One region of the Mesorhizobium sp. CO1-1-8 genome, then DNA from elsewhere that is predicted to be linked to it. Evidence: riboswitches for the same ligand, from Rfam matches in the RefSeq annotation. Region 1 holds a riboswitch; the other holds the start of a gene.
The links. A riboswitch is a leader RNA that binds a small molecule or an ion and turns the genes downstream of it on or off. The one in region 1 is predicted to bind glycine.
Positions count from the first base shown of each region.

Region 2: it holds a riboswitch for glycine, as region 1 does, so the genes downstream of both, LB558_RS08000 (D-amino acid dehydrogenase) here and gcvT (glycine cleavage system aminomethyltransferase GcvT) in region 1, are expected to answer to the same signal.

Region 1 covers NZ_JAIUGZ010000001.1:26,153-40,860, forward strand. Annotated here, with positions in the region: gene LB558_RS00125 (YaiI/YqxD family protein) at 58-528, shown strand; gene LB558_RS00130 (DUF1345 domain-containing protein) at 560-1,237, shown strand; gene LB558_RS00135 (cytochrome b/b6 domain-containing protein) at 1,335-2,216, shown strand; gene LB558_RS00140 (molybdopterin-binding protein) at 2,218-3,009, shown strand; gene LB558_RS00145 (Asp/Glu racemase) at 3,049-3,843, opposite strand; gene LB558_RS00150 (D-amino acid dehydrogenase) at 4,065-5,345, shown strand; gene LB558_RS00155 (GntR family transcriptional regulator) at 5,354-6,082, shown strand; gene LB558_RS00160 (hypothetical protein) at 6,119-7,120, opposite strand; glycine riboswitch at 7,356-7,442, shown strand; gene gcvT (glycine cleavage system aminomethyltransferase GcvT) at 7,592-8,692, shown strand; gene gcvH (glycine cleavage system protein GcvH) at 8,698-9,066, shown strand; gene gcvP (aminomethyl-transferring glycine dehydrogenase) at 9,084-11,894, shown strand; gene LB558_RS00180 (GGDEF domain-containing protein) at 11,895-13,070, opposite strand; gene LB558_RS00185 (hypothetical protein) at 13,227-13,697, opposite strand; gene LB558_RS00190 (hypothetical protein) at 13,839-14,708, opposite strand, start outside.
Region 2 covers NZ_JAIUGZ010000003.1:344,699-359,406, forward strand. Annotated here, with positions in the region: gene fabG (3-oxoacyl-ACP reductase FabG) at 1-585, shown strand, start outside; gene LB558_RS07985 (GlxA family transcriptional regulator) at 679-1,689, opposite strand; gene LB558_RS07990 (DJ-1/PfpI family protein) at 1,744-2,439, shown strand; gene LB558_RS07995 (GlcG/HbpS family heme-binding protein) at 2,625-3,056, opposite strand; gene LB558_RS08000 (D-amino acid dehydrogenase) at 3,154-4,407, opposite strand; glycine riboswitch at 4,552-4,653, opposite strand; gene LB558_RS08005 (ABC transporter ATP-binding protein) at 4,781-5,467, opposite strand; gene LB558_RS08010 (ABC transporter ATP-binding protein) at 5,472-6,206, opposite strand; gene LB558_RS08015 (branched-chain amino acid ABC transporter permease) at 6,187-7,284, opposite strand; gene LB558_RS08020 (ABC transporter substrate-binding protein) at 7,355-8,587, opposite strand; gene LB558_RS08025 (branched-chain amino acid ABC transporter permease) at 8,610-9,482, opposite strand; gene LB558_RS08030 (ABC transporter ATP-binding protein) at 10,129-10,899, shown strand; gene LB558_RS08035 (ABC transporter substrate-binding protein) at 10,935-12,050, shown strand; gene LB558_RS08040 (ABC transporter ATP-binding protein) at 12,050-12,766, shown strand; gene LB558_RS08045 (branched-chain amino acid ABC transporter permease) at 12,766-13,665, shown strand; gene LB558_RS08050 (branched-chain amino acid ABC transporter permease) at 13,662-14,708, shown strand, end outside.

The DNA of each region.
Region 1 (14,708 bases):
GGCCGCCGCCCAACCGGCCCCGACCTCCGTGGTTAACAATGGGAGGAGAAAAGAAACATGAGCGAACTCCCCGCCATTCTCGTCGATGCAGACGCCTGCCCGGTCAAGGCCGAGGTCGAAAAAGTGGCCGACCGGCATGGCGTCGTTGTCACCTACGTCTCCAACGGCGGCCTGCGGCCATCGCGCGATCCGATGGTCCGCAATGTCGTGGTCTCCAAGGGCGCTGATGCCGCCGACGACTGGATCGTCGACAATGCACGCACCAACGACATTGTGATCACCGCCGACATTCCGCTGGCCGCCCGCGCGGTGGCGCTTGGCGCGCATGTGCTTGGACCCACGGGGCGTCCTTTCACGCCGGAAACGATCGGCATGGCGGTGGCGATGCGTGACCTGAAGCAGCATCTGCGCGAGACAGGCGAAAGCAAGGGCTACAATGCCAGCTTCGCCCCGCAGGACCGCTCGCGCTTTCTCGGCGAACTCGACCGCATCTTGCGGCGGGCGCTCAAATCCGCCACACCGGACTAGAAACCGAGCGCCATCCAAGGTTGGAACCGACATGGCTGCCGAAACCCCGATGAAGTCTCCCATGCAGCGCCACATGCTGTTCGCGGTGTCGGCCTGCGTTGGCGTTTTTGCGCTCCTCGTGGCATTGCTGCTGCACGCCCCGCTCGCCTATTCGATCGGCGCCAACGCGTTCTTTGCCGCCTATGTCATTCTCGTCGTCGCCCAGATGCCGAAGTTCACCGGCAAATATCTGAGCAGGAATGCGCGCGCCACCGACCAGCCGGTGCTGGTCATCTTCGCTGTGACGCTTGTCGTCGTCGGCGTTGCCGTCATCTCATTGTTCCTGCTGATCAATCAGAAGGACAGAAACCATCCTATAGAGCTCATCTTCGCGCTGCTGTCGATCCCGCTCGGCTGGTTCACAATCCATGCCATGGCAGCGCTCCATTATGCCCATGTCTACTGGATGGACGGCGATGCGGTGGATGGCGAGACCAGGAAGAAAATCCCGGTCGGCGGGCTGCTGTTCCCAGGTGACAAACGGCCGGAAGGCTGGGATTTCCTGTACTTCTCGACGGTGATCGGCATGACCGCACAGACCGCCGATACCAACATCTCGACAACGCATATGCGTCGTGTCGTGCTTGTCCATTCGATCCTGTCGTTTTTCTTCAACACGGTGATCGTCGCCGCCGCCGTCAATCTCGCCGTCAGCCTGGGCGGCCCGTAATAAATCCGTGATCGGATGAAACATCGGTTTGGATCGCGACGTATCAGGAGGACAATGAACGCGCAGGCCATGCCGCTAGGCCGGGAGACGAAACACGATGGAATCCGTTGCCAGAAGCCAATCCGCCGCCGATCCAGGCGCTTCTGCGTCGAACGACAAAACGCTGATCTATCGCCAGTCGCGCTGGACGCGGCTGACGCATTGGCTCTGGGCCATCTCGCTGTTCTTCATGCTGCTGTCCGGCCTGCAGATCTTCAATGCTCGTCCTCAGCTCTATATCGGCAAAGAGTCGGGCTTCGACTACAACAACACCATCTTCGCCATCGGCGCCGAGAACTCCGATGCGGGTCCGCGCGGCTACACGGAAATCTTCGGGCATCGCTTCGACACCACCGGTGTGCTCGGCTGGTCGGGGCCGGCAGGCCAGGAGACGTCCCGCGCCTTCCCATCCTGGGCGACCATCCCCTCCTACTATGATCTCGGCACCGCGCGCGTCATCCATTTCTTCTTTGCCTGGATACTCATTACGACGTTGATGGTCTGGTTTGTCGCCAGCACCGTGAACGGCCATCTGCGGCGCGATCTCGCGCCACGCCTCGACGACTTGAAACGACTACCGCAAGACATCGTCGACCACGCCAAGCTCAAATTCCACCACACGCGCGAATACAACACACTGCAGAAGATGGCCTATGGCGGCGTGCTGTTCTTGTTGTTGCCACTGATGATCATCACCGGCCTGGCGATGTCGCCAAGCATGAACGCGGTACTGCCGTTCCTCAACGATCTGCTCGGTGGCCGGCAGACGGCACGCACCATCCATTTCACCGTCATGGTGCTGCTGGTCGCCTTCTTCGTCGTCCATATCCTGATGATCCTGGCCGCCGGCCCGATCAACGAATTGCGCTCGATCATCACCGGCTGGTATCGCACCGATCCTCCCGCGCAGGACAACAAACCCGTCGAGAGGAGTGCGTGACATGGCGAAATTTGAGATCAGCCGCCGCAAATTCCTGACCGGTGCCAGCCTCGGCGCCTCCGGCATCATGCTGTCGGGCTGCGATGCCTTCGACAGCCAGCTAAGCATCGGCAGCGGCCTGCGCAGTTTCCTCGAAAACGCCAATGGCCTGACATACCGGGCGCAACGCCTGCTTGCCGGACGCGATGCGCTGGCGCCGGAATTCACCGACGCCGACATCCGCCAGCCGCAGCGGCCGAACGGCGTCACCGCACCCGATGACGATGTTTACAAAGGTCTGCTCGCCAACAACTTCGCCGACTGGCGGCTGGAGGTTTCAGGCCTTGTCGAAAAGCCGCTGTCACTCAGCCGCGAGCAGCTTCAGAACATGCCGAGCCGCACGCAGATCACCCGCCATGACTGCGTCGAAGGCTGGAGCTGTATCGCCAAATGGACCGGCACGCCGCTGTCGCTGGTGCTGGACCAGGCGGTGGTCAAACCGCAGGCACGCTATGTCATGTTCCATTGCCTCGACACGATCGACCGCAGCCTGTCGGGCGACATCAAATATTACGGCAGTATCGACCTGATCGATGCCCGTCACCCGCAGACGATCCTTGCCTACGGCCTGAACGGCAAGCCGCTGCCGGTCGAGAACGGCGCGCCGATGCGCGTCCGCGTCGAGCGCCAGCTCGGCTACAAGATGCCAAAATATCTCTACAAGATCGAGTTGGTCGACGGCTTTGCCGATGTCGGCGGCGGTCGGGGCGGCTATTGGGAAGACAATGGCTACGACTGGTATGGCGGGATCTGAACCGCATGCCGCTAACGTCGCGGATATAAAGCGGCCAGCTTACAGCGAGCGGCGAAACAGTTCGCCCTTTTCGGCAATCTGCTCACCGATGCCGCCGAGCCGCAGCATGTGCCAGGCAAGGGCGTGATTGCTCGAGGTTACCGGTTTCCCCAGGTCCTTCTCGACCTCCTCGATGATGCGGGCAACGCGCATGCTGGTGCAGGACACGAACACGGCCTCACAGTCGCTCGACGCGCCGATTTCCAGGATGGCCTGCTTGACCGACGCCGGCGTGATGCGCGCAACGACATTGTCGTCCGCCTCATTGAAGGAGCCCATGACCGGAATATCCATCCCCCGCGCCATCAGCGATGCACGCAGGGAGTGATTTATTTTCGCCAAATAAGGGGTGAGCAGCGCTATCCGCGAGACGCCCAGAGCCTTCAGCGCCGCCCGCGCCGCGGTCACCGGGTTGGTCACCTGCACCCCTGGCAGCACCTCGTGAACGCGCGCCGCAACCTTGTCCTCGCCGATGACAAGCGCTCCCGAGGTGCAGGCAAAGCCGATCACATCGAACTTGACGTCGGGCAACAGGCCGACCGTGCCGGGGATCACCGCCGACATTTTCATCAGGTTCTCCGGCGTGATCTCGACGTCGCTGTAGAGCCGCGCCTCGTACAGCGCGATGTCGCGCGCCGGCAGCGCATAGCGGAATTCATCCTCGATGGTCTGGTCGGTCCGCAGCACGAGCAGGCCGAGATTGGCGCGGGTGCCGATACCGTCATCGGTCTTGAAGGGAATGTGTTCCTTGTCGAGGACAAGCGTGTCGTCGGCACGGCTAACCGGGGCGTCCATGGTGCAGTCCCCTTCCTGATGCCAATCAGAATTGTCGACAATAGAAACGACAACATAGCCGAGCGTGTCAAGAGCTCCGTTCCGATTTAAAAACCCGGGAAATAGCGGAATTCTGAGATTGAGTGAGTCGTCCATCAGCCGTCCACCCATGCGCCGTTGACAATGACCAGCGTCTGCCTATTGAATTGTCGACAACAGGAACGACAGCCATTGGGACGGCAATGCGCGTATTGATTTTGGGCGGGGGCGTGGTCGGGATCACCACTGCCTATCAGTTGCAAAAGGACGGCCACGCGGTCACCGTTCTCGAGCAGGCACCGCAGGTGGCCGAGGGCGCTAGCTGGGCAAATGCCGGCATGATCGCGCCTGGCCATTCCTTCGTCTGGTCATCGCCAGCCGCCCCGAAAATCCTGCTGAAGTCGCTGTTCCAGAAGGACCAGGCGCTTCGTTTCAAACTTTCCGCCGATCCGCATCTCTACAGCTGGTCGCTGCGCTTCCTCATGCAATGCACGGCCGCCAGGGCGCGCCGCAACACCCTCCTCAAACATCGGCTCGCGGTCCATTCCCAATCGGTCCTGCAGGCGGTCGTCAGGGAGGAAGCGATAGAATACGACAGGACGTCGGCCGGCATTCTTTACTTCCACCGAAGCCGTGAGGCGCTCGACAAGGGCGTCGCCAACATGCGCCTGCTGGAAGCCGACGGCCAGGAGATCCGCATTGTCGACGCGCAGGAAATCGTTGATCGCGAGCCGGCGCTGGCTTCGTCACGCGGCAGCATTGCCGGCGGCATAGTGTGTCCGACCGACGAAACCGGCGACGCCGCCAAGTTCACGCGCGCAATGGCGGCCATCGTCGAAACGAGGGGCGGCAAGATCCTGACAGGCACCAGGATCGTCGGGATAGAGCGCAGGAACGACGCGATCACCCGGGTCGTCACCGACAAGGGAGAAATCCTGGCCGACGCCTACGTTCTGTGTCTGGGCGCGGAAAGCCCGATCCTTGCCCGCAAGATCGGCCTTGGTCTGCCGATCTACCCGATCAAGGGTTATTCCCTGACCATTCCCATCGTCGACCAGGCCCTGGCTCCAAAGCTGCCGGTTATCGATGAGCACAATCTCGTTGCCATCACGCCGATGGGCGATCGCATCCGCGTCACCGCCACCGCGGAATTCGCAGGCTATGATCGCAGCCACAAGTCTTCGGATTTTGCCTTCATGAAGCGCGTCACGCAGGAGCTGTTTCCACGCGGTATCGCCTATGATCGCGCCGAGATGCGGGCCTGTCTGAGACCCATGACGCCCGACAATCTGCCGATCCTTGGCCTGCGCAACATCAAAAACCTCTGGCTGAACACCGGCCACGGCCATATCGGCTGGACGATGGCGCATGGATCGGCCCGCATCGTCGCCGATCTGATCGCCGGCCGGGCCGCGCCGATCGCCCTCGACGGCATCCTTCCCACACAGGCGCGGTTCGTCAAACCAAGCACCGCAAAGGCTTGACCGACGCCATGCTCCGACCGACCAGGCAAACCAACCAGGACAACAGCGCGGCGTCAGCGTCCAAGCCGATCAAAACCGGCCCACGTGTCTATGAAGAGATCCGCCGCATGGCGATGGACTATCGCTTCAAGCCGAACGAACGCATCAACGAAGTGGCGCTTGCCGCGAGGCTGAATGTTAGCCGCAGCCCCATCCGGGAGGCCCTCCAGCGGCTGGTCACGGAGGGACTCATCACCTTCCAGACCAATCGCGGTTTCTTTTGCCGCGGCTTCGATGTCGACGAGATCGTCAATCTTTCCGACGTGCGGGCGGTGCTCGAGGAGCGCTCCGTCAGGCTGGCGATCCAGCGCGCGACAAATGAAGAGCTTGCCGCGCTCGTCGACTGGTGGACGCTCACCATGGCGCGCGCCGACTCGTTTTCCAGCGCCGAGCTGACCGCCAGGGACGAGGAGTTTCACATCCGCATCGCCAGGCTGTCAGGCAATCCCGAACTGGCGCGCATGCTCGAAGGCGTCAACACGCGCATCCAATTCGTTCGCAAGATCGAAGTGGAGAAGCACCGGCGACTGTCGACGACCTACACCGAACATAGCGAAATCGCCCGAGCCATGGTAGCCCGCGATGCCGACAGCGCGGCCAGGCTCATGCATGACCACATCGAAATCAGTGTCGCCGATGCCATGTCGACCGTTCGGGAAGGCCTGGCCCGGATATACGTCGACGTCGACCAGATCTGACCAGCAACCCGGATCTGATTAGGAATCCCTGGTCGGTCAGGCAACCTTGTCGAGCAGCGGCCTGAGCGCCGGATGGATTTCCGGCGAGGCGTGCTTGATCAGCGTCAGAAGCGCGCGTTCGTTCTCGTAAAGAGGCCTGTCGACGCCAATATGTTCGATCAGCCAGCCGGCTTCGCCGGCATCAATCGTCTCGGCGCGGCGTGCCAGGGCCTCGGCCGCCCTGTTCTTGGCCTCCCACTCGGCCTCGATGTCGCCTGGAGACCGGTAGGCTTCCATGATGCCGGCAAGGCCGCCGGAGATCATGCGGCTGAAGAAGCCGCCGATTTCCGGATCGGCATGTTCGAGGAAGGCATCACGGCGCAGCGCCACATCGCGCGTCGGTGCTTCGTAACCCGCCGAGCACATGACGAAATTGGCGATCGCCTTGACGAACAGCTCGTTCCAGGACGGATCGTTGTGTCCTTGAGCAGTGCGCTCGTTGATCTTGAACAGCACCTCGGCCTCGGCGCGCGTGATGGCGATGTTGCCGTCGCCGCCATGGGCATGGAGGATCCGGCGCAGCAGCTCGACCTCCGCCTTTGCGATGAGGCCCGGAGTCAGCGCGCCGTCGAGCATCAGCGGCCCCTTGCCGTCGATGACGGCATGCGCCACCTGCTCCAGCGCATACACACAAAGCTGGCTCGGCGACGATTTCGCCTGTTCAAGCACATGCACCAGCAATTCGAGCTCGGTCCGGCTGTCAACCATGCCATCGCGCGAGATCGTGCGGATTAGCCAGTCGGCATTGTCCTGCGAGATATAGCCCGATGGCTTTTCCTGGTGGGCGATATAGTCGGTGATCGCCTCGACGAAGAAAGGCGGCCATTCCTGGCATTTGTCCTTCGCCGTGGCATCGAGCGCGAACAGCGCCTCGGCCTCGCCGCGCGTCACGACGCCGTCGCCGAACACTTCATGGCGCAACATCGCCACGTCCTCCGCGGCGATGCGGCTTTTCGAGGTCAACCCGGCCACCGGCGCGCTCATGATCAATTCGCCCATTTGTCGTCCCCGTCCGCCGTCGCCAAGCGCCAGCCCCTACCCGCCAACATATCAGCAGTGTCTTGAAAAACCGGCAAACGGCGTGGTTAGCGAAGACTTGCCGCCAACGCATGTCACCTGAAAGCGTGCCGTGGTTTTGGAGAACGACATGCACGCGCTTTAGATGTCGCGGACAGGTGACAAGCGGTCGCGCGCAAGCTATGGATGGCGCGTCGAGGACTCAGGGTCTGAGTCCTACCTGTTTGCGGGAGAGAACAGCGAGAGCTGTCGCCGAAGGGGAAATCGCCCGAAATCTCTCAGGCAAAAGAACCGTAGACGGGAAAGACACTCTGGAAAGTCGGGGCTTGCCCCCGCGCCGAAGGTGTAAGCGCCGCTGACAGAGTTCCGGCTGCGCGAGTCTCTCAGGCTTCAGACAGAGGGGCACGGACTGGTCGCCATTCGCGACCGATTGCGTGCGACTCTGGAGACGACATGACGGGCGACGACACAAGACACCTTCCCCTCGAAGATATCCATATGGCCGCCGGTGCGCGCTTTGGCGCCTTTGCCGGCTGGTCGATGCCCCTGACCTATCCGACGGGCGTCATGAAGGAACATCTTCACACCCGCGAACAGGCCGGCCTGTTCGACATCTCGCATATGAAGTTGTTCGAGGTGAGCGGACCGGAAGCAGTTTCACTGCTCAACCGCGCCTGCCCACTGGATGCCGGCGCGCTCGAAATCTCACAGTCCAAACTGTCCTTCTTCCTCAATGAAGCAGGCGGCATCCTGGACGACCTGATCGTCACCAGACTTGGCGATGCCAGGTTCATGGTGGTCGCCAATGCCGGCAACGCCGTAGCCGACGAAAAGCATTTGCGTGCACTTGCCGCGGATTTCGACGCGAAGGTCGAGCCGCTCGACCGCGTCTTCCTTGCCATTCAGGGCCCCGAAGCCTGGGCCGTCCTTTCCCGCGCCGGCATCGAGACCGGCTCGCTGCTGTTCATGCATGGGGTCGAACCGCGCAAGAACTGGTTCATGAGCCGGTCGGGTTATACCGGCGAGGACGGTTTCGAGATCGGCCTGCCGGAAGTCGATGCACGCGATCTCGTTGGTAAATTGCTCGGCGACGAGCGCGTGCTGTGGATCGGGCTAGCCGCCCGCGACAGCCTGCGGCTGGAGGCAGGGCTGTGCCTGCATGGCCAGGACATCACGCCGGAGACCGATCCGGCCAGCGCCGCCTTGATGTGGGCAATTCCAAAGGAAATCCGAGCTTCCGGGGCTTTCATAGGCGCCGATGCGCTCCGCGCCGCTGTGGAACGAGGACCCGCGCAAAAGCGGGTCGGGCTGAAGCCGGAAGGCCGCCAGCCGGTGCGTGGCAGTGCCGCGCTCTTCGACGCCGACGGTAATCCGGCTGGCCATGTCACATCGGGCGGCTTCGGCCCCTCGGCCGGCCATCCGGTCGCCATGGGCTATGTCTCGACAGCTCTGGCAAAGCCCGGAACACGGGTTTTCGCCGATGTGCGCGGCACGAAAATTCCAGTCGATATCAGCTCCCTGCCCTTCACACCGCATCGCTACCGCAAAGGATGATTTCCATGGCAACAACCTATTTCACATCAGATCACGAGTGGCTCCGCGTCGAGGGCGGCATCGCCACTGTCGGCATCACCGACTATGCGCAGGAACAGCTCGGTGATCTCGTCTTCGTCGAACTGCCGGAGACCGGAAAGAAATTGACCAAGGGCGACACCGCCGTCGTGGTCGAATCCGTCAAGGCCGCTTCCGATGTCTACGCGCCCGTCGATGGCGAGATCACCGAAGCCAACAGCACGCTGTCGTCGGACCCGTCACTGGTCAACTCGGCGGCAACCGGCGCCGGCTGGCTGTGGAAGATGAAGCTTGCCGACGAAAGCCAGCTCGCGGGCCTCATGGATGAGGCCGCCTACAAAGCCCATATCGGCTGATATCAGGACGGATTGACATGACCGCAGCACTCACTCCCTTCTCGGCCCGCCATATCGGCCCGAGCGTCAACGATGTCAGAGCCATGCTTGCCGTGATCGGCGTTCCGTCCATCGAGACGCTGATCAGTCAGGCCGTGCCACAGTCGATCCGCCTCGACTTGCCACTGAACCTGCCCGCACCGGCCAGCGAAGCGGAAGCGCTGGCCGAATTGTCGGCGACCATGGCCAAGAATACGGTGCTGAAGAGCTTCATCGGCGCCGGCTATCACGGCGTCCATGTGCCACCGGTGATCCAGCGCAATTTGTTCGAGAACCCGGCCTGGTACACAGCCTACACGCCGTATCAGGCCGAGATCAGCCAGGGCCGGCTCGAAATGCTGTTCAATTTCCAGACGCTGGTCACTGAACTGACCGGCCTGCCGGTGGCGTCGGCCTCGCTGCTGGATGAAGCAACCGCCGTGGCCGAAGCGGTCGGCATCGCCTTGCGCCACCACCGCGACAAGCGCACCAAGATCGCACTTGCCGGCACGCCACACCCGCAGACACTGGACGTTGTGCGTACCCGCGCCGAGCCGCTCGGCATCGAGATCGACGGCGAGACGATCGACGACAACACGGCTGCTTTGCTCGTCTCCTGGCCGGATACGTTTGGGGTCTATGGCGACCACAAGGCTGCGATCGACAAGGCGCGTGCGACCGGCGCCATCGTCGTCTTCATCGCCGACCCGCTCGGCCTGGCGCTGACCGATGCGCCGGCCAAACTTGGCGCCGACATTGCCGTCGGCCCGATGCAGCGTTTTGGCGTGCCGATGGGCTTTGGCGGGCCGCACGCCGCCTATTGCGCCGTCTCGGACAAATTGACGCGACTGATGCCCGGCCGCCTCGTCGGCCAGTCGACAGACAGCAAGGGGCGTCCCGGCTACCGGCTTGCCTTGCAGACGCGCGAACAGCATATACGCCGCGACAAGGCGACCTCCAACATCTGCACCGCGCAGGCGCTGCTCGCCAACATGGCGACCGCCTATGCGATCTGGCATGGCCCCGCCGGACTGCAGGCGATTGCCGGGCGCATCCACACGCTGGCCAATCGTCTGGCAAGCGGCCTCGAAGCGGCAGGCGTGTCAGTGATCGGTGCCAGCCGTTTCGACACGGTGACGGTGGAGACCAAGGGCAAGGCGGCGCAGATCGCCACTGCGGCTGAAAAGACCGGCCGGCTGCTGCGCGTCATCGATGCCGACCATGTCGGCATCAGCTTCGACGAGACCTCGACCGACGCCGATCTCGATGCGATCGCGACCCTGTTCGGCGCCAAGGCCGCTCCGTCGGCCGACAGCACGATGCCCGGCAAGCCGCGCGGCAAGGAATTCATGACCCAGCCTGTTTTGCGCGAAAACAAGTCGGAAACCGAGATGATGCGCTTGCTGCGCCGGCTGGCCGACAAGGACCTGGCGCTCGACCGCACCATGATCCCGCTGGGATCCTGCACCATGAAGCTCAACGCGGCGGCGGAAATGATGCCGGTAAGCTGGCCTGAAATCGCCAATTTGCATCCTTTCGCGCCGGCAAGCCATTCGGCCGGCTATCGCGCCATGATCGGCGAACTGGAAGGATGGCTGTCGGAGATCACCGGCTTCGACGCCGTCAGCCTGCAGCCCAATGCCGGCAGCCAGGGCGAGTATGCCGGCCTGCTCGCAATCCGCGCCTATCATCGCTCGCGCGGCGAAGGCCATCGCACCGTCTGCCTGATCCCTTCCTCCGCGCATGGCACCAATCCGGCGAGTGCGGCGATGGCCGGCATGAGCGTTGTCGTCGTGCGCTGCCTGGAGGACGGCAATATCGACATGGACGATATGAGGGCCAAGGCCAACGAGCACTCCAAGAATCTCGCTGCGCTGATGTTCACCTACCCCTCGACACATGGCGTCTACGAGGAAGGTGCGCGCCACCTCTGCGCCCTCATCCACGAGCATGGCGGCCAGGTCTATTTCGATGGCGCCAACCTCAACGCCCTGGTCGCTTTGGCGCGGCCCGCCGATATCGGCGCCGATGTCTGTCATATGAACCTGCACAAGACCTTCTGCATTCCGCATGGCGGCGGTGGCCCGGGCATCGGCCCGATCGGCGTCAAGGCGCATCTGCAGCCCTATCTGCCGGGACATGTCACCGAAGGTTCGGCGCACGCCGTGTCGGCCGCACCATTCGGCAGCGCCTCGATCCTGCCGATCACCTGGATGTATATCCGCATGATGGGCGCCGCCGGACTGAAGCAGGCGACGGAGACCGCCATCATCTCGGCCAACTACGTGGCGACACGGCTCGCGCCGCATTTCCCGCTTCTCTACAAGGGCAGGCACGATCGCATCGCGCATGAATGCATCCTCGACACCCGCGTGCTCAAGGACAGCGCCGGCATCAGTGTCGACGATGTCGCCAAACGGCTGATCGACTACGGCTTCCACGCGCCGACCATGTCCTTCCCGGTCGCCGGCACGCTGATGGTGGAGCCGACCGAATCCGAGCCCAAGCGGGAACTCGACCGCTTCTGCGAGGCGATGATCGCCATCGCAGGCGAGGCAGCGAAAGTCGCCAAGGGCGAATGGCCTTTGGCCGACAATCCGCTGGTCAACGCGCCGCACACCGCCGCCGAGGTGCTGGCCGGCCAGTGGACGCATCCCTACTCGCGCCTGGAGGCGGCCTATCCCGCCGGCGACGCCGACACGGCAGCCAAGTACTGGCCGCCGGTGTCACGCATCGACAATGTCGCCGGCGACCGCAACCTGGTCTGCTCGTGCCCGCCGCTGTCGGACTATCTGGGTGCGGCGGAATAATTACGCGGAGCGCAAGGTCGGCTTGATCGGCTCGGCCTTGCCCATCCTCTTGCGGCTGATGACGCAATTTCGTCCGGCGCGTTTGGCGGCATAGAGCGCCGCGTCGGCCTCGGCGAGCACATTATCCAGGCTGCTGCCGCTTGCCTCGCCAAAGCCGATGCCGCCGCTGACCGTGCTGCGCAACTTGCCGAGCTGGGTGGCAACGATTTCGGTGCCGAAGGCAACGCCGATCTTGCTGGCGAGATCGTAGGCCTTTTCATCCGTCATCCGCGACATGACGATTGCGAACTCCTCGCCGCCCAGGCGGAAGGCGTCGACGCCGGTCCGGGCATATTTCTTGATGACCGCGGCGAAGCGGCACAAGACCTGGTCCCCAACCGGATGGCCATAGACATCGTTCGTCCGCTTGAAGTGGTCGAGGTCGAACATCACGATGGACATGAACGGACCGAAACTCCGTTCGCCGTAGAGCGACGTCAATGCCCGGCGGTTCAGCAACCCCGTCAGAGGGTCGGTCATGGTCTCGGCCTTCAGCTCGATCTGCGCCTGCAGATGGTGGAGGGAGAGCGTCAATGCGCCGAGCCCGGTCATGCAGGCCACCGCCACGACGGAATTCAGTCGTTCGGCCCAGTTGTCTGGCGCGGCCGCGAGCGTCCATTGCCCGTTGGTCAGTAGAACCACGCCACAAAGCGCGAACGACACCGCGCAGGTACCGCTCAGAAACGATACCACCAGCAGGATCCGGCGATCGTGGCTGCCGTTGATCCAGAACATGGCGCCCATCGCCGACAGCAGCGCCGTCACCGTGGTGTAGGTGACGATGAAGCCGACGCCGTCGAAGCCCATAAAGGTCACGACGGCACAAATGGCCATGGCGGCAAGCGCCGGTGCAATGGCACGTTTGTGGCCAGGCACGCCCAGATATTGCATGGCCGACACGCAGAGGATCAGGAACCCTAGAGTGAGCAGCGCTAGCACGATCTGACAAAGCAGCGGATCGGGATCCTTGGTGTATCGCCAGAACAGGATCACATGCGCGACCAGCACCAGAATTCCGCACGCCACCGTCAGCACGAAACCTGCCTTGGGCGCGGTGAACCAGATCGCAAACATGGTGACGCTGAGGCATATGCCCGACAGCGCGGCTGCGAGCAGGAGCGAACTGAAGTCCAGCATTCGGGCAAGGGCCTCTTGAGCGTCGGCGGTTGCGCTGCATTCTAGGTCAGCGGCAGCCCTCAGATACGGGTTTTCAGCCGATCGTTCGACCAACCTGCGGACAAGGTTTACAAAGCGTCGATACCAAGTGTCCCGAACGGACCCGTGGATGCGAGATCAACCCTTGTTCAAGAGAGCGAGGTTGGCGTTGACGACGGTGGGATCGGCCATGCCGGCCTTCGCTTCGAGCAGCAGCGCCCTGGCCTTCTTGCGATTGCCACGCAGCAGTTGCGAATAGCCCATATTGTTGACGATCTGCGGCTTGCGGCCGGCGACCTTCAAAAGCTGGCCGTAGGCACGGTCGGCGAAGTCGAAGCGGCCGAGTTCGTCATAGGAAGCAGCGAGCCCCATCCAGGCCTCCGCATTGTCGGCCTTCAACTCGACGGCCTTGCGGAAGTGCTTTTCGGCGAGGCCGTAATTGGCGTCGCGAAACTGCGCCTTGCCTTGCGCCAGATCGGAGGTTTCGATGTCCTTTGCCGCCGGTTGGATGGCCGTGGTCTTGGTCGTGTCGACGGTGCTGGTCGAACAGCCAGACATGATCAAGACGGCCGCCATCGCGGCCATTGCCGTGAAATTACTGTGACGCATGCCCCTGCCTCATCGCCCGATTTGCCGGGTCCTTCTTCAGGAAACACAATATATCAGCGGCGATTAAACTTCGGTGCCGAAACGCCGCCAAAATTCGGCTTCGGGCACACCAGCCATTAACCACAGATGCGAGCGACGTTCTCATGGCGGCCCCAGCGCCTTGAGCGGCTCCGGAACCGGATAGCGGCTGCCGTCATAGCGCAGCCGATAGGTCCGCGTCACGGACTTGCCGGGGTGGGATTGGCACTCGCCATCCTTGTCGACAAAAGGTTCGTCGGTATCGGTCCGCTCGACCGCGGTGATGTCGTGATAGCCGTGGTGGCTCGCCGGGCTCATCGCCAGGCTGACCTGGCTGGAATGAAAGGATCCGGCGCAATTGCTATCGCCTTCACCGCCATTGCCGGCCACGACGAGGCCGTCGAGCACCATCCGCAGGGCATCGCCATCGAGGGCATAGAGCCGCAGGCCGATTTGACTGAAGGGATTGAGCTGCGAATGATTTGCCATGTCAATGCGCAGGCCAAAGGTCGTGACTTTGGGCGCCAGCCTATAACGGCCGGTATCGAATTCGATGCCGCGGATGGCGATGGCATCGTCGCTCATCAGCCCGGGCTGCAGCAGGCGCTGGCGCACCTGTAGGCTCTTCCTGTCGACGACCAGAAGCTCGATATCGCCGACATGCTGGCCTTCGACGGATTGGGCGCTGTCGATCAAGGGCACTGCGACCAACAGCAGGTTGTCGTGAGCGGGCCAGATCTTGCACACCAACCCGGGCGGGTCGTAGTCCGAGTGCGTCAGGGCGATGCTGGTGTGAGGCTCAAGCGTGAACGACGCGCCGTCGGCACTCTTTCGAGCCTTTGGATAGGCCTGCTGCACCAGGGCGGCAGCATCACCGCAATCGCTGGCCGCAGCCCAGGCGGGCGATAAACTGGCTGCGGCGAGGCCGAAGAACAGAGTACGCAACAGCATTCGCATGGGCTTCTCACATTGCAGGGCCGAGTTCGGGCAGGA
Region 2 (14,708 bases), on a different contig from region 1:
GACTGGGATTCCGTCAAAGACATGGTTGCGCGCGTCGCTGCAAGTTTCGGTCATGTCGATATCCTTTGCGCCAACGCCGGTATTTTCCCGCAAAAAAAGATCGTCGACATGGAGCCATCAGACTGGGACCATGTCCTTTCCACGAATTTGAAGAGCACCTTCCTTTGTGTGAAGGCTTGCATCCCTTGTTTCGAGGAGGCCGGGCAAGGCCGCGTGGTCGTGACGTCGTCCATAACCGGGCCGATCACCGGATTCCCCGGATGGGCCCACTATGGCGCCTCAAAGTCGGGCCAGCTCGGCTTCCTCAAGACCGCTGCCATGGAGCTTGTAAAATACAATACCACCATCAATGCGGTGATGCCCGGGAACATCCTGACGGAGGGCCTGCAGGATCTCGGCCAGTCTTTCATCGACACGATGGCGGCTTCAATCCCGCTGCGTCGGTTGGGCTCGGTGGAAGATATCGGCAATGCGGCATTGTTTTTCGCCACCAATGAAGCTGCCTATATAACCGGCCAACAGATCGTCATCGACGGCGGGCAGATTCTTCCCGAATCGATCGACGCGATTGCCGCGATAGATTAGATCAACCAACACTAGCGGCCCGATCCGCAGGGTTTCGTTGCAATCCTCTTCGAGGCGGCTCCTTGCAGTCTCGCTGGCCGCTTCCATACTTGTCTAGGCTAGGGAACGGGGCTTCGGCTTCGATGGGCCGAACCGATCGGCATATTCCTGTGGGCCAACACCGATGGTGCGCAAAAATGCCCGGCGCATCGTTTCCTTGCTGGCGAAGCCGCATTTCACGAAAGACAATGAGGGTGAGCGTCCCTGCTCAAGCAATCGGCGTGCCGCCTCGACGCGGAGCTCTTCGACCGCGCGCGCAGGTGTGCGGCCACTTGCGGCCTTATAGCGGCGGCTCAAGGTTCGCGAACTCATTCCCATAAGATCAGCGAGATCGATCAGTGACAATTCCTTGTCCAGGTTCTCGTTTATCCAGATATGAAGCCGGTCGAATTCCGCCTCGCCTTGAAGCGACAATGTGGTGCTGAACTGTGATTGACCACCTGGCCGCTTCAGAAACATCACCAGATACTGCGCGACGGACAAAGCGAGCTTGCGCCCAAAATCCTCCTCAACAAGGGCCAGGCACAAATCGATGCCAGCCGTCACGCCCGCCGAAGTCCACACCTTGTCGTCGCGGACAAACAAGCGATCGGCATCGACCTTGATGGTTGGGAAGCGTTCCTTGAATTCCGCGCAAAATTTCCAGTGAGTGACCGCCGCCTTGCCATCGAGCAGATGTGCTTGAGCAAGCAGGAAGGCGCCGGTACAGACCGACGCCACACGGCGAGCTTTCCTTGACCTCCGTTCGATCCAGGCGACAAGCTCCGCGTCCTGGCATGCCTCGGCTACTCCAAGGCCTCCAACAACGATCAACGTGTCCAACTCGCTGTCGGCATCGGGAAGCAAGTTGGCTTCCAGGCCCAGTCCCGCGGTCGTCATAACGTGTGACTGACGCGAGACTATCAGGCATTGATACTGCTCCGGTCGGCCCTCGCGGCATGCGAACTCATTGACGGTCGCAAACACCTGAAGCGGGCCGCAGATATCGAGCAACTGCGCGCCCGGGTAGGTGACGATCTCCACCCGATTGAGACTGTTTGGCACGATCGGAGGCGCATTTGTCATTCGGCCAAAATAAAACCTTCTAAAGTTAGCACTGTCAACAGGAGGAGATGAAATATGACTGTGCAAGTCGGAATTTTGGTATTCCCTGAGGTTCAGCAGCTTGACATGGCTGGTCCGTACGAGTTTTTTGCCACCGCGCAGGGGGTAAACGTCGATCTTATCTGGAAAAACAAAGAACCGGTGAGGTCGTTCACGGGAATTACATTCCCCGCAACTAAGACTTTTGACGAGTGCCCGGACCTGGATGTCATTTGTATTCCCGGCGGCAATGGCGTCGGTCCTTTGCTAACCGACGAGGAAACTCTGGATTTCGTCCGCCAGAAGGCAAAGAAGGCGCGCTACGTCACGTCGGTTTGTACTGGCGCAATGGTCCTCGGAGCGGCCGGCCTGTTGAAAGGCAAGCGGGCCACCACGCATTGGAACTTCCTCGACTACCTGAGCGCCTTTGGTGCAATCCCGGTCAGCCAGCGCATTGTCACGGATGGAAATGTCATCACCGCCGCCGGCGTAAGCGCGGGCGCCGATTTCGCACTGTGGATGCTGGCAGAAACCGTCGGCAAGGATGAGGCTGAGAAGACGCAGCTTTGGCTGGAATATGCCCCGAAGCCGCCTTATCATTCCGGCAACATTGAAGATGCGTCACAAAAGACCATTCGGGAGACCCAGGCGCGTTGGGCAGGCGACCGCGCCGGCATGGATGCTCTTTTTGCCAAACACGGCTGGGAGAGAACTGTCGAGCCGGCTTTCTGATCTTTCGTCTAAAGCTTGTCCTCCTGCCTCGGCAGGAGGACAAGCATCCAGTGACACCTCGCCTAGATACCTAGGCGTGCTTCATGTATGCGCTCAAATCATTTTGGCGAGAGAGCGGGCCCTTTTCGTGGCCGTCACCCGCCAAGGTTGATGGGCCACGTTACGCCAAGACAGTGTCTGAGCAGTCACGCGGTCTGCGCAACAAAGCCGGCAGCTTCGATGCCTGTGACGGCCGCGAGTTCATCATTGTCGGACGTATCTCCTGTTATGCCGACCGCTCCCAGCAGCACGCCTGCCTGATCGCGAATGAGAACGCCGCCAGGAACCGGGACAATCCGGCCGCCCGAAACAGCATTGAGTCCCGCGACAAAATGTGGGCGTTCTGCGGCAATCTTGTCCAGCGCGCGCGAGCCCATTCCGATCGCCAGAGCGCCATAGGCCTTGCCGGAGGCGATCTCGAAACGCAGCATCGACGCGCCGTCCTGCTTCTGAAACGCCTTTAAGTGCCCACCGGCGTCGAAAACGGCAACTGCGAGCGGTTTAAACCCGGCCTGCTCACCCTTGGCGAGGGAAGTTGCAGTGATCGCATTGGCTTTCGCAAGTGTTAGCTCAGTCATTATGGTCCTCTTAATTAGCTCTTCGGTTCGGGCGATTGCCCATCAAATCCAGCCCGCGCCGCTCATCCAAATGTTGAGACCGGCGGTTTCTACCTTTTTACGCGGCTTTGCGATCACCTTGCGGCATCTCCCTCGCAACGGTCTCGGCGACCATAGCGGCCGTTGCGGCCGAGAGTGTCCAACCAAGGTGACCATGCCCGGTGTTATAGAAAACTCCCGGTGCCCTACCCCGGCCGACCCTGGGCATCATATTGGGCATCATCGGTCTCAAACCGGCCCACGGCACAACCCGGTTGGTATCGACTTGAGGAAAGAGCATTCGCGTCCAATCGACCAGCGGCTTGACGCGATCTTCCCTGATGTCACGGTTGATCCCGTTGAACTCCGCGGTGCCGGCAACGCGGAACCTGGTCTCACCCAGTCGGCTCGTAACGATCTTGGCTCGATCGTCGAGCAGGCTCACCCAAGGCGCTGCCAGCTGAGAGCGCTCCTCATCGAGATGGACTGTGATTGAATAGCCCTTGACGGGATAGATATTGACGCGGTCGCCGAGCATTGCTGCGAAGTATCGACTGGTTGATCCGGCGCACACCACGATGGCATCCGCCTCGATCGTCTTCTGGATAGGCTCACCGTCGGGCCCACCCAAAGTACAATCCAGGCGCAAACACCCACCGCGCCGCACTCCTGTGACCGTCGCGTCATAGACAAAACGCCCGCCGCGCCTCTCGCAGGCCAAGGCAAGACCGGTGGTGTATTTGTGGATATCCCCAGTGGAATCCGAAGGCGTGTAGAAACCGCCATAGAATGCGCCTTGCAGCGTTGGCTCGATCGACCGGATTTCCTCGGGGGTTACCGCCTTCCGGTCCAGACCGCCCTCAACCAGCATGTCATTGACCTTCGAAGCATGTGTGAAACTCGGCTTGTCCCAATAGATGTGGAGTATGCCGCGCCGCACGTGGTTGAAGTCAATGCGTTCACGCGCTGCAATGTCGAACATGTGCTTTCGAGCCGCGATCGCCAGCCTCGTGGTCGCGACCGTATTTTCACGATAGTTTGCGAGGTTCCAAACGAACTCGGCGAGCCAGCTATATTTGTGCCAGCTCGGCGCCGGATTCATTAGAAGCGGCGCATCGCTCTTGAGCATCCACTTGATGCCCTTGAACACAGTCGACCAGTGGTTCCAGACTTCCGCGTTGCTGGCCGACAATTGCCCACCATTAGCGAAGGATGTTTCCATAGCGGCATAACGCTGGCGTTCGATAACGGTGACGTCGTAGCCACGTTCAAGCAGCGCATAGGCGGTGGAGACGCCGGCAATACCGGCGCCGATGACGGCGATGTGGGTCATTTCGCTCTCCAAGACAGTTTCTGGGTGCAGGCCGAGGCCCGCGGTTGATCCCCAAATCTGTCACTGTACCTGAGAGCTTAACCAAGTCGTCATCGGCTTGGCTTTCCCCTTCGGTGGGCGCTCTGGGCGCCTCTCTCCAGATGGTTCAACAACATGGTCACTTTTGCCTGAGAGTTTCCTTGGGGGGTTGCTCCTTCGGCGCCGGCAAGATTGATTAGAACTGCCGATCTCTCCCATGCTGTCGTATGAACGCGATAACTATATTATTGGCTCACGGTATCAACGCATTCCCTTCACATGCATGAACCTTTGCTAGGCTGCGCAAATCGCTGCCAGTCGGCAAACGGCTGCTATCCAAAACCGAAATCTGCCTTCAAACCGCGATGCATCGATAGAGTTCCGGGTCGTTACGCACTTCGTCTGGCTCACCCGACAGGGCTACCCGTCCACGGTCTATGACCAGGACCTGATTTGCGATACGCAACGCCATCTCCAGGTGTTGCTCGACAATGATGACCGCCATCTCCTGGGACAGCTTGTGCAAGCGCTCGGTAATTTCGTCGATGACGCCGAACCATACGCCTTCCGTGGGTTCATCGAGCATGAGTATCTTGGGCCGGCCCATCAACGCGCGGCCGATCGCCAGCATTTTGCGCTCTCCCCCGGAAAGGGTTCCAGCGACCTGCCGCAAGCGGTTACCGAGTTTCGGAAAAAGATCGACGATCGTGTCGATTTCCTTCAAGCCCCGACTGGTCATGGCGCCGACCGTCAGATTTTCACGGACCGTGAGAGTACCGAACACCGCGTGCTCCTGGGGCACATAGCCAATTCCAAGGTCCACCCTGTCCACCACACGCTTGTCGCGAATGGAAACGCCGTCCAGGACGACATCGCCCGCCGAAACCGGCACCTCGCCGATCAAGGTTTTCAATAGAGTGGTTTTGCCAGCACCGTTTCGTCCCAGGATAGCGGTGCCCCCTTTTTGGGGGATAACAGCATCGATCCCGAACAGAACGCGGCTGTTACCATATCCGGCGGTGAGGTTTTTGATTTCCAGCATTCAGTCACGCTCTCGTCGTATAGACTCTTCTGACAGCTTCCGAGGCGTCGAGTTCATCGACGCGACCGTCGAAAATCACCTTGCCTTGATCGAGAACCGTCACCGTGTCGCAGATCGTCTTGATGAAATCGAGATCGTGCTCGACGATGACGACGGACGTCGCGCTTTTCAGCGGAACCAGGAACTCGCCAGTGGCGCGCCGTTCCTCCAGGCTCATGCCACCAGTCGGTTCGTCCAGCAAAAGCAACTTCGGATTTTGGGAGACCGCCATGGCGATTTCCAGCCACTGCTGCTGGCCATGGCTCAACACACCCGCCAGATCGCTTGAACGCTGCCGAAGGCCAAATCTTTGCAGGTCCAGCAGGATCTCCTCGCGCAATCCTGCGGCGGAGCCTGAGCGCATTTGCGACCAGATCGGGGTGGATGCCTGCTTGGCCAGGAGCAGGTTCTCAAAAAGCGACAGTTCGGGAAGGACCGAAGTTATCTGGAATTTCAGGCTCATGCCGCTTCTGGCGCGACGGTAGGACGAATGGCGGGTAACGTCGTTTCCAGCGAAGTGGATGGTTCCGCCGTTGAGCTGGTGAGCACCTGTAATGGCCTTCAGCAGAGTGCTCTTGCCAGAACCGTTTGGCCCGATCAGGCCATGGAAGGTCTGAGGCCTGACGGCGAGGCTGACGCCGTTGAGCGCTGTGAAGGTTCCGTACTTCTTGACGGCGCCTTCAACGCGGAGAAGCGACATTTCTGCCTCCCTCGCGATCAGGTGCTGTCGGGCTCGATGGTCCGCTAGCCGGCAAATTCATCTCCGCATCGCCAGCGAAGAACGACCCACGCCTGTCGCGGTCGCTCACGAGAAACCCGATAATCCCTTTAGGCCTGTAAACAACAACGACGACCATCAGGACGCCCATGATCGCTGGCCAGATCCCGCGCAGAAGCTCGACGTCGGAGATGGCGAAGCCTACGCCTTCAATAACAAACACGCCCAGGATCGGCCCCAGCAGCGTGCCTGGGCCGCCAAACAGGGCATACAAAGCAGCGTAGGTTGATTGCACGAAGCCGATGTTTGTCGGCCCGATGTAGCTTTCGTGGAACGCGAACAGGCACCCGGCCATTCCGGCGATAAGCCCCGCCAAGCAAAAGACAATCGCCTTGTACACCTGAACCCGGTAGCCAAAGAAGGCCAGTCTTTCTTCATTCTGGCGCATTCCGCTCAGCACCAGGCCGAACTGCGACCTGACAAGGAACCGGACAAGGCAATAGACGCATGCCAGCACAAAGATCGAAAAATAGAAGAAAACCGGACCCGGGTACAACTCGTACGATCCGATGCGCAGGGGGTCCGGCACAGATATGCCGTTGGCCGCGCCGATAAGCTGCCAGCCACCAACAAGGCGTTCGGCAATATAGGATGCCGTCAGCGTGCCCAACGAGACAAAAATGATCTCGGTCTTGCGCCGCCCCAGAAGGAGGAACCAGGCCACCAGGAAAGAGCCCGTCAGCCCCACCAGACCGCCGAGCAGCAGGACCACGAACAAATTGCCTGTATGAGCGAACGTGCTGAGCAGCGCGGCCGCATATCCGGCACTGCCGAAAAACAGCGCCTGGCCGAACGCCATGATCCCGGAATATCCCCAGCAGAGATCGAAGCTGATCGCCAGGATCGATAACAGGACAAGTTTGGTCATGATCTGCTGCTCATAGCCTTGGAAGGTCGACCCAGCCACGAGCAGCGCGATGAAGACCGCGATCTCTACGATATTGAACCTTGAGATGCGAGGCCGCGAAACAGACGTCGGCCGTGATGTCGGACTGTTCATTAAACAACCTGCGAGTTCGGCCTGTGTCGGCCGCAACGGTCGGCCGCCAGCGGCGGCCGACCAGGACTTATTAGCTTGCTCGGCATGCCCCGGGCGGCACGGCTTCCTTTTTATCCAGGATGTTCCACTTCCCGCCTCCGGCCTGCGCCAGATAGATGTTCATGGTTGGGGCGTGGGTATCCGGGTTCATCTTCGCGCCGCCGCCCGGGCCCTTTTCCAAGGTCGCGGTTGAATAGGCTTCGGTGATTGCTTCGAAGGCGAGATCCCCGTTGGTCTTTAGGACGGCCTGCTCATAGAATTTGAGGCCACGGTAGCTGCCTGTGGCGCTCACGCCGGCGGTAAAAAGATAGGGGCTGCCTGGGAACATCGCGTTATATTCCTTGATCAGCTGCTGTGAATACGGATCATCGACCGTGTGGAAAAAGTCGAGCGCGTTATAGACGCCTTCAAGGGCACGCTCGGGAACAGAGTTCACGGCATTCTCGTCGAAATAGAGGACCGACTGCGTACCGCCATTCTTGGCAAAGCCGGCTTCATAAAGTTGCTTCATGAAGCCCTGGATGCCGGGCGGGATGATCGTGTTGAACACATGATCGATCTTTTCGCTCATGATCTTGCCGACGGTAGCTGAGTATTCGACCTGGTCGAGCGGATAATATTCCTCGAAAACGACCTCCCCGCCGTTGTCTTCAATTACCTTGCGGGCAAGAGCATTCGTCATTTGGGGCCATTGGTAATTGGCGCCTGGCAACGCAAAGCGCTTCGCCCCCTTGTTCTTGATCAGATAGGGAATCAAGAATGCGAGCTGATGCGAGACCGTAGCTGCGGTCGTGTAAAGGTGGGGCGTGCAGTCACCGCCTTCATAGTGCTGCGGATAGATGTAGAGCTTTTTGGCGCGCTGAATGACCGGCACTTTCAGCGCCTCGCGTGTCGACGACAAGCCACCGCCCATGACCAGATCCAACTCATGGCTGCTCAGCAGGCGGTTTATGTTGCCGACCGATTTTCCCGGGTCCGAAACGGTATCTTCAAGATAGAGTTCCAGCGGGCGACCCAGAATGCCGCCGGCATCGTTGATCTGCTTGGCGGCAAATTGGGCGGCTTGCCAATGCGTGTTGCCGAAGGTCGAAAGCGCCCCGGAAATATCGGCGGCAATGCCGACCCGGATCGGTCCGGCAGCATTTGCCCAAGAGGGTTTCAGCACCCAGCCGCCAGCCGCGGCGACCCAACCTGCGGCGGCCAGTCGTCCGCTGGCCAACAGGAATGAGCGTCTGGATGGATGAAATTTCGGGTTTTCTGACATGCGCGTACGTCTCCCTTTTTTGTTAGCGCTTGAACAAACCTTGCGGATAGATTTTCACGGCGGTGAGCAACAGGACGTAGAGCGTGACTTCAGCCGTGACGGGGCTGATCCAGTACGCCGCGCCGGTGTACTCGCGAAGCCATTGGATGCCGGGGGTCAGCGCACCCATGAGGGCCGCGCCGGATATCGGCCCCTCGAAGGTGCCGATCCCGCCAAGCATTACGGACAAGAAAGCCTGGACCAGGAACTGGAGGCCGAGGTCCGCTGAGAGCGAGTACAGGGGGACCATCAAAGCTCCCGCCAGACCTGCAAGGCCAGCGCCGATCGCAAAGGTGATCGAGTAGAGTCTTTGGGTGGAAAGACCCGAGGCTTGGGCCAGGTTAGCGTTCTCAAGGGAAGCCCTGATCTGCAGTCCGAACCGCGTGTATCTGATCACGCAGACCGATATCACCATCAGAAGAAACGTTATGACTATGATGAGCGCTCGCCATAACGAAAACGTTCCGCCGGCAAATTCAACAATCTGCGGAAGCGGCTCTGGAATTTCGTAATATTTTCCCGCCAGGAGCACACGGATCACCTCGCGGATCGCCAGCCCGACGCCGAAGGTGGCCAACATCGCGGTGACTGGTGCTCGATAAAGGCGCCGCACGATCGTCAGTTCTATCAGCAGTCCAATTGCGGCCACGACAAATGGCGCGATGAGCATGCCAGCCCAGGCTGGCCACCCGTTGCCCTTGGCAACGAAGACCGTATAGGCGCCAAGGAGAACAAACTCCCCGTGCGCCATGTTGAATATACCCATAAGGCTGGCGATCACGGCGAGCCCGCTCACGACCAGAATCATGATCGATGCGAAGGCCGCGAGATCGAATGCAACTTTTACCAAATCCATTGGCGCCGCTACCACAACGTTTCTAAAACTGATTTCAAGCAATGCTTGGCGAACGCATTGGATACGACCCGCCAGAGAGCTCGCTCGTACTGACACCGCATCGGCGAAGGGCCCGCTGGGCCTCGATCAATGCAGCCCCTATCGGGGCCATGCGGGAAGCAAGCAGTCATCCTTGTATTAATCTTCGCGGCACAGATCGCGGTCTGCAGGCCTCTCGCGTCATGGACGAGTTCCGCAAGGCGACAACTGTGCCATTCCCACTCCCATCATGCCGCTTCGGACAGCTTTCCGATCATTGATCTTGGCCAGCACCCCACGTCCGGCGGCTCAACGCCGCCGCCGCTCGAACCGTGCAGCCACCAAGAGAGCCGCTTTAATGGCGGTCCTATGCCTTGGAGAATTTCTCCGCTATATGAAATTGCTTGTCAATACAGATAAAATATTTCTGTTTAGATTTGTTTTTGCAAACTGGCATGTCCGTGTGAGCTTTCCCGAAAGATGCAGCAGCTCCAGAGACCGAGCGCAAAAATGCCCTCGGCACGCGCTCCGGGAGTTCCAGCGCGTAAACGGCCCCCTATTTCGCTGTTGACTCCGTTGGTCTTATGGACTGAATTATAGACCTTTCCTCTCCAAGCGAGAATCTGACTTGCCTACCGTCGGAAACGAACTGCTCGTCAAAGGCGTCGCCAAACGCTTTGGGGGTCTCACCGTTCTTAAGGGTGTTGACCTCAATTGCGGTCCTGGAGAGGTCGTTGGTCTGATCGGCCCAAACGGCGCCGGTAAGTCCACACTCATAAACGCCATCACGTCCTTCATGCCGGTCGACACTGGTGAGGTCAGGATCGGCGATGTCCGCGTGAGCAATACGACGCCCCAGTTTTGCTCCGCAGCCGGCCTCGCCAGGACGTTCCAAAACATCAAGCTTTTTGCAAATCTCACGGTGCGCCAGAACATCGAGGTGGCCCTGACCTCGGGGAGACGAGACCGGCCTGCGCAGGCGTCTAAGGTGCATGTCGAGGAATTGCTGGATTGGTTCGGTCTCGCTCGTTCATCGACATGGAAGGCTGGCGCGCTTTCCTACGGCAATCAGCGACGGCTCGAGATCGCGCGAGCCCTGGCTCTTGGCCCCTCCTACCTCCTGCTCGACGAACCTGCGGCCGGCATGAACGGTGGGGAGACCTCAGACCTCATTGCTTCGGTCAACTCCATTCGAGATCGCTTCGGCTGCGGCTTGGTCATCATTGATCACGACCTGCGCTTCATCATGACGGCGTGCAAGAGGATCTATGTGCTGGATGCTGGAGCGATCGTGGCGAGCGGTTCGCCAGAGGAAGTGCGCAGCAATCCCAAAGTGATCGAGGTCTACATCGGCCACGACCGAACTCAACGACACCAACAAGCCGGGAGGCAATCATGAAAACGATCGCAGTCGCAAGCTCAGTCTTCTTCGCCATGTCGCTGGCCACGATTTCCGCCGCCTTGGCAGCAGACCACATCATCATCATCGGCTACGCAGCCGCCGTGACCGGCGCGCTGGCACCCTACGATAGCCCCGACGGGGTCAAGTGCAGGGTGGAGCAACTGAATGCCGGCGGCGGCATCGGCGGAAAGCCTGTCGAGTTGATCGTTCGCGACACCAAGAGTGACGCGGTCACTGCCAGCAATGTCGGCCAGGAACTGCTCGACCTCGGCGCAAACGTTCTGCTTGGACCCCCGACGGACGACGGTCTTATCCCCATTGCGCAACTGGCCCTTCCTCAGGGGATCCCGGTGCTTTCTGTCGGCGGTACTCAGCCCGCCTTCCCGCTTGCCTCGCCAGAGAACGGCTACCTGGTGCCCTATGGCGACAACGCATCCGCCTCTGCGGCCGCCGAGATCGCCTACAAGGCTGGCCACAGGAAGGTGGTTTTGATGATTGCCAATGACGTGGGTGCCTATTCGGCAATCACGCCTGAATATTTCGGCAAGGCTTTCGAACGCCTGGGCGGGAAAATCGTTGGCAGGGTGAACTATCATCACGGTCTGGCGGACTACAATGCGCAGGTCACCGAGGTCCGCAGCAATCCCGAAAAGCCAGATATGATCTTCGCCGCGATCCTGGTGCCTGACGCGGGAGTTCTGGTACGCACCATCAAGGCCGCGGGCCTGGATATTCCAGTCTTCGGCACCGATGGATTCGACGATCCGTCCTTCATCGGTGTCGCTGGTCCCGGAGCAGACCTGGCAACCTTCATTACGCATGGCTTTCCTGCCGAGGGCAGCCCGCTGAAGCAATTCTATGACGACTGCGAAAAACGTGGTCTCAAAGCCCAAAACATCTTCTTCGGCCTCGGCGGCGAGGCCGTGGACGTCATCAAGGCCGCGACCGAAAAGGCCGGCTCTTTCGATCCGCCGGCCATCAACGCGGCGATCAAGGAGTTAGACGGCCTCAAGGGGCTCACCACAGGGTCCATAACCTACAAGGATCGCGGCGGCATTCCTTTGAAGGAAATGACCGTCATCCAGGTCAAGGACGGCAAGTTCGCCCAGGTTGGAAAAATCATCCCGCAATGGGTGGCAAATCCTTGATGCTGAGGCTCGAAAGCCTGCACGTCAGCTATGGGCCGATCAAAGCGGTGCGCGGGATCACGCTTGAGGTCAAGCAAGGCGAGATTGTCGCCCTGCTTGGTCCCAATGGTGCGGGCAAAACCAGCCTGATCTCGGCCATCGTTGGGTTAGCCCCTATTGCCGGAGGCGTGGTGACATTCAATGGCGACGACATCACTTCCGACCTGACCGAGACGATCGTCCAGAAAGGTTTGACGCTGACGCCGGAAGGCAGACGCGTCTTCAGCGATCTCACCATTGGCGAAAACTTGCGTCTGGGGGCCGCATCCCGTTGCGACAAGGCTGGGGTTGCCCAGGATCTTGAACGATATCTTGGGATGTTCCCGATCCTGCGACAAAGGTTCTCGTCAAGGGCTGGCATGCTCTCGGGCGGCGAGCAGCAGATGCTGGCGATCGCCAGATCGTTGATGTCACGCCCGAAAATGCTGATGCTTGACGAGCCTTCCCTGGGGCTGGCGCCGCGCATTGTCGACCAGATATTCGAACTCTTGAGTGCCTTGCGCGGCCATGGGCTGACAATGCTGCTCGTGGAGCAGAATGCGCACCATGCGCTGGAACTCGCAGACCGGGCCTATGTGCTTGCCAGCGGCGCGCTTGTCTTCGACGGAACTGCCTCAGACCTGAAGTCCTCCGGCGGTATCATGAATATGTATCTCGGTACAGAAGGCGTCGATTAGTGTCGGACTATCTTCTCCAACAAACGTTCAATGCGCTTAGTGTGGGCGGCGAATACGCCCTCCTCGCGCTCGGGCTCGCCATCGTCTTCAGTGTCATGGGGCTGGTCAACTTCGCCCATGGCGACATGATCACCGTCGGTGGCTACGCAATGTTTCTTATGCTGTTGTTCGGCATTCGTGATCCGCTGCTGGTGTTACCCTTTGGTGTCATTGCCACAGTAGCCATTGCGCTTCTGCTCGAACGCGTCGCGTTCAAGCCGGTGCGAAACGCGCCGCCGAATACAGGTATGCTCATGGCGTTCGGCGTGGGAATCCTGATTCAAAACATAGCTTTGATGACCCTTGGAAGCCGCCCGAAGGCGGTGGCCACAGCTGAATGGCTGACGCATTCCTTGTCGGTTGGCGGGGTCCAGATACCAGTTATCCAGGTACTTGAGACAGGTGTTACCATCGTCGCCATCGTGGCCTTGGTTGCCTTGCTCCGCTTCACGACCCTGGGATTGGCGATGCGGGCCGCGGCCAAAGACGTGCCGATCGTGCGTATGATGGGGATTAAAGCTGATCGGGTCATTATGACGGCCTTTGCCATTTCGGGGTTTCTTGCTGGGCTGGCGGGAGTCTTTGTTCTTGCTCGTCGCGGCGCAGTCGATCCCTTCATGGGTTTTGCGCCGGTGCTCAAGGCCTTCGTGGCAGCGGTTCTCGGAGGTTTCGGCTCACTGCCGGGAGCCGTGGTCGGAGGGTTCGCGCTCGGCATCGCCGAGGTGGCCCTGCAACTTGGCCTTCCTCCGGAAATCGGTGGCTTCCGGGATGCATTCGTCTTTCTGATCGTCGGAATCGTTCTGGTGTTCAGACCGCAGGGGATCATGGGGGACAGACCCGACTTTGGAGAGAAGTCATGAGGCAGCTTGTCCCTTCTTTGGCCGGCGCGCTGATCCTGTCGTCCGTCGTGGTAGCAATCGGAGGCGCGGCACTGCTGTTTGCCGAGCCGTTTTATCAACGCATCGTCTTTGGCTTCCTCGTCAACCTGATCGTGGTGGTCGGGCTTCAGGTCTTCATGGGCAATTCCGACATAACGAGCTATGGCCACATCTCGTTCATGGCCATCGCGGCATATCTGGTTGCCATTTTGGCCACCCCAGTGGCGATCAAAAGAACGGCCCTGGCCACCGCGCCCTTTGGTTTGTCCGAACTCCAACTCGGCATAGTTCCAAGCGTCCTGATCGCTATATTGATCACCGTTTTCATAGCGGCAGTGGTCGGCACGATGCTGGTGAGGCAAACCGGCGTGCCGGCTTCAATTGCGACCCTGGCCTTTCTCGTCATAGTGCATGTCGTCATCGTCAATTGGGTCGATTTGACCCGGGGTCCCCGTGCGATCTATGGCGTTCCAGTCAAGGCAAATCTCGTCTGGGCTACAGCATGTGCCGTGTTTGCAATCGTCGTCGCGCGGCTGTTTCGGGACTCCAGATGGGGATTGCAGCTAAGGGCCGCCAGCCAGAACATTGCCGCCGCGGGAGCAATGGGAGTCCGCATCAAGCGTCTTCGCCTGGCCGCATGGATCTTGAGTGCGGCGTTTCTGGCTACCGCCGGCGTTTTGTTCACCCTTTTCGTCGGAACCATCAGCCCGAACAGTTTCTATTACGACCTTACATTCCTCACCCTCGCCATGCTTATTCTTGGCGGATCGAGTGTAAGCGGAGCCGTAGCGGGCGCTGTCGTTGTGACCTTCGGGGTCGAGGTGATGCGCTTTCTGGAAAATGGACCGGTATTGGCGGGCGTCAAACTCCCTGAGATGTTTGGACTTACCGGATTATTTCTGGGCGCGATAATTGTCTTGTGCATGGCGCTTCGGCCAGGTGGCCTGATTGGGGCCGACGAAATTGACGAAATCTGGCGCCAGCGCTCGCGGGCACGCGCGACTGAGGTCGATTCCGCGCTCAGC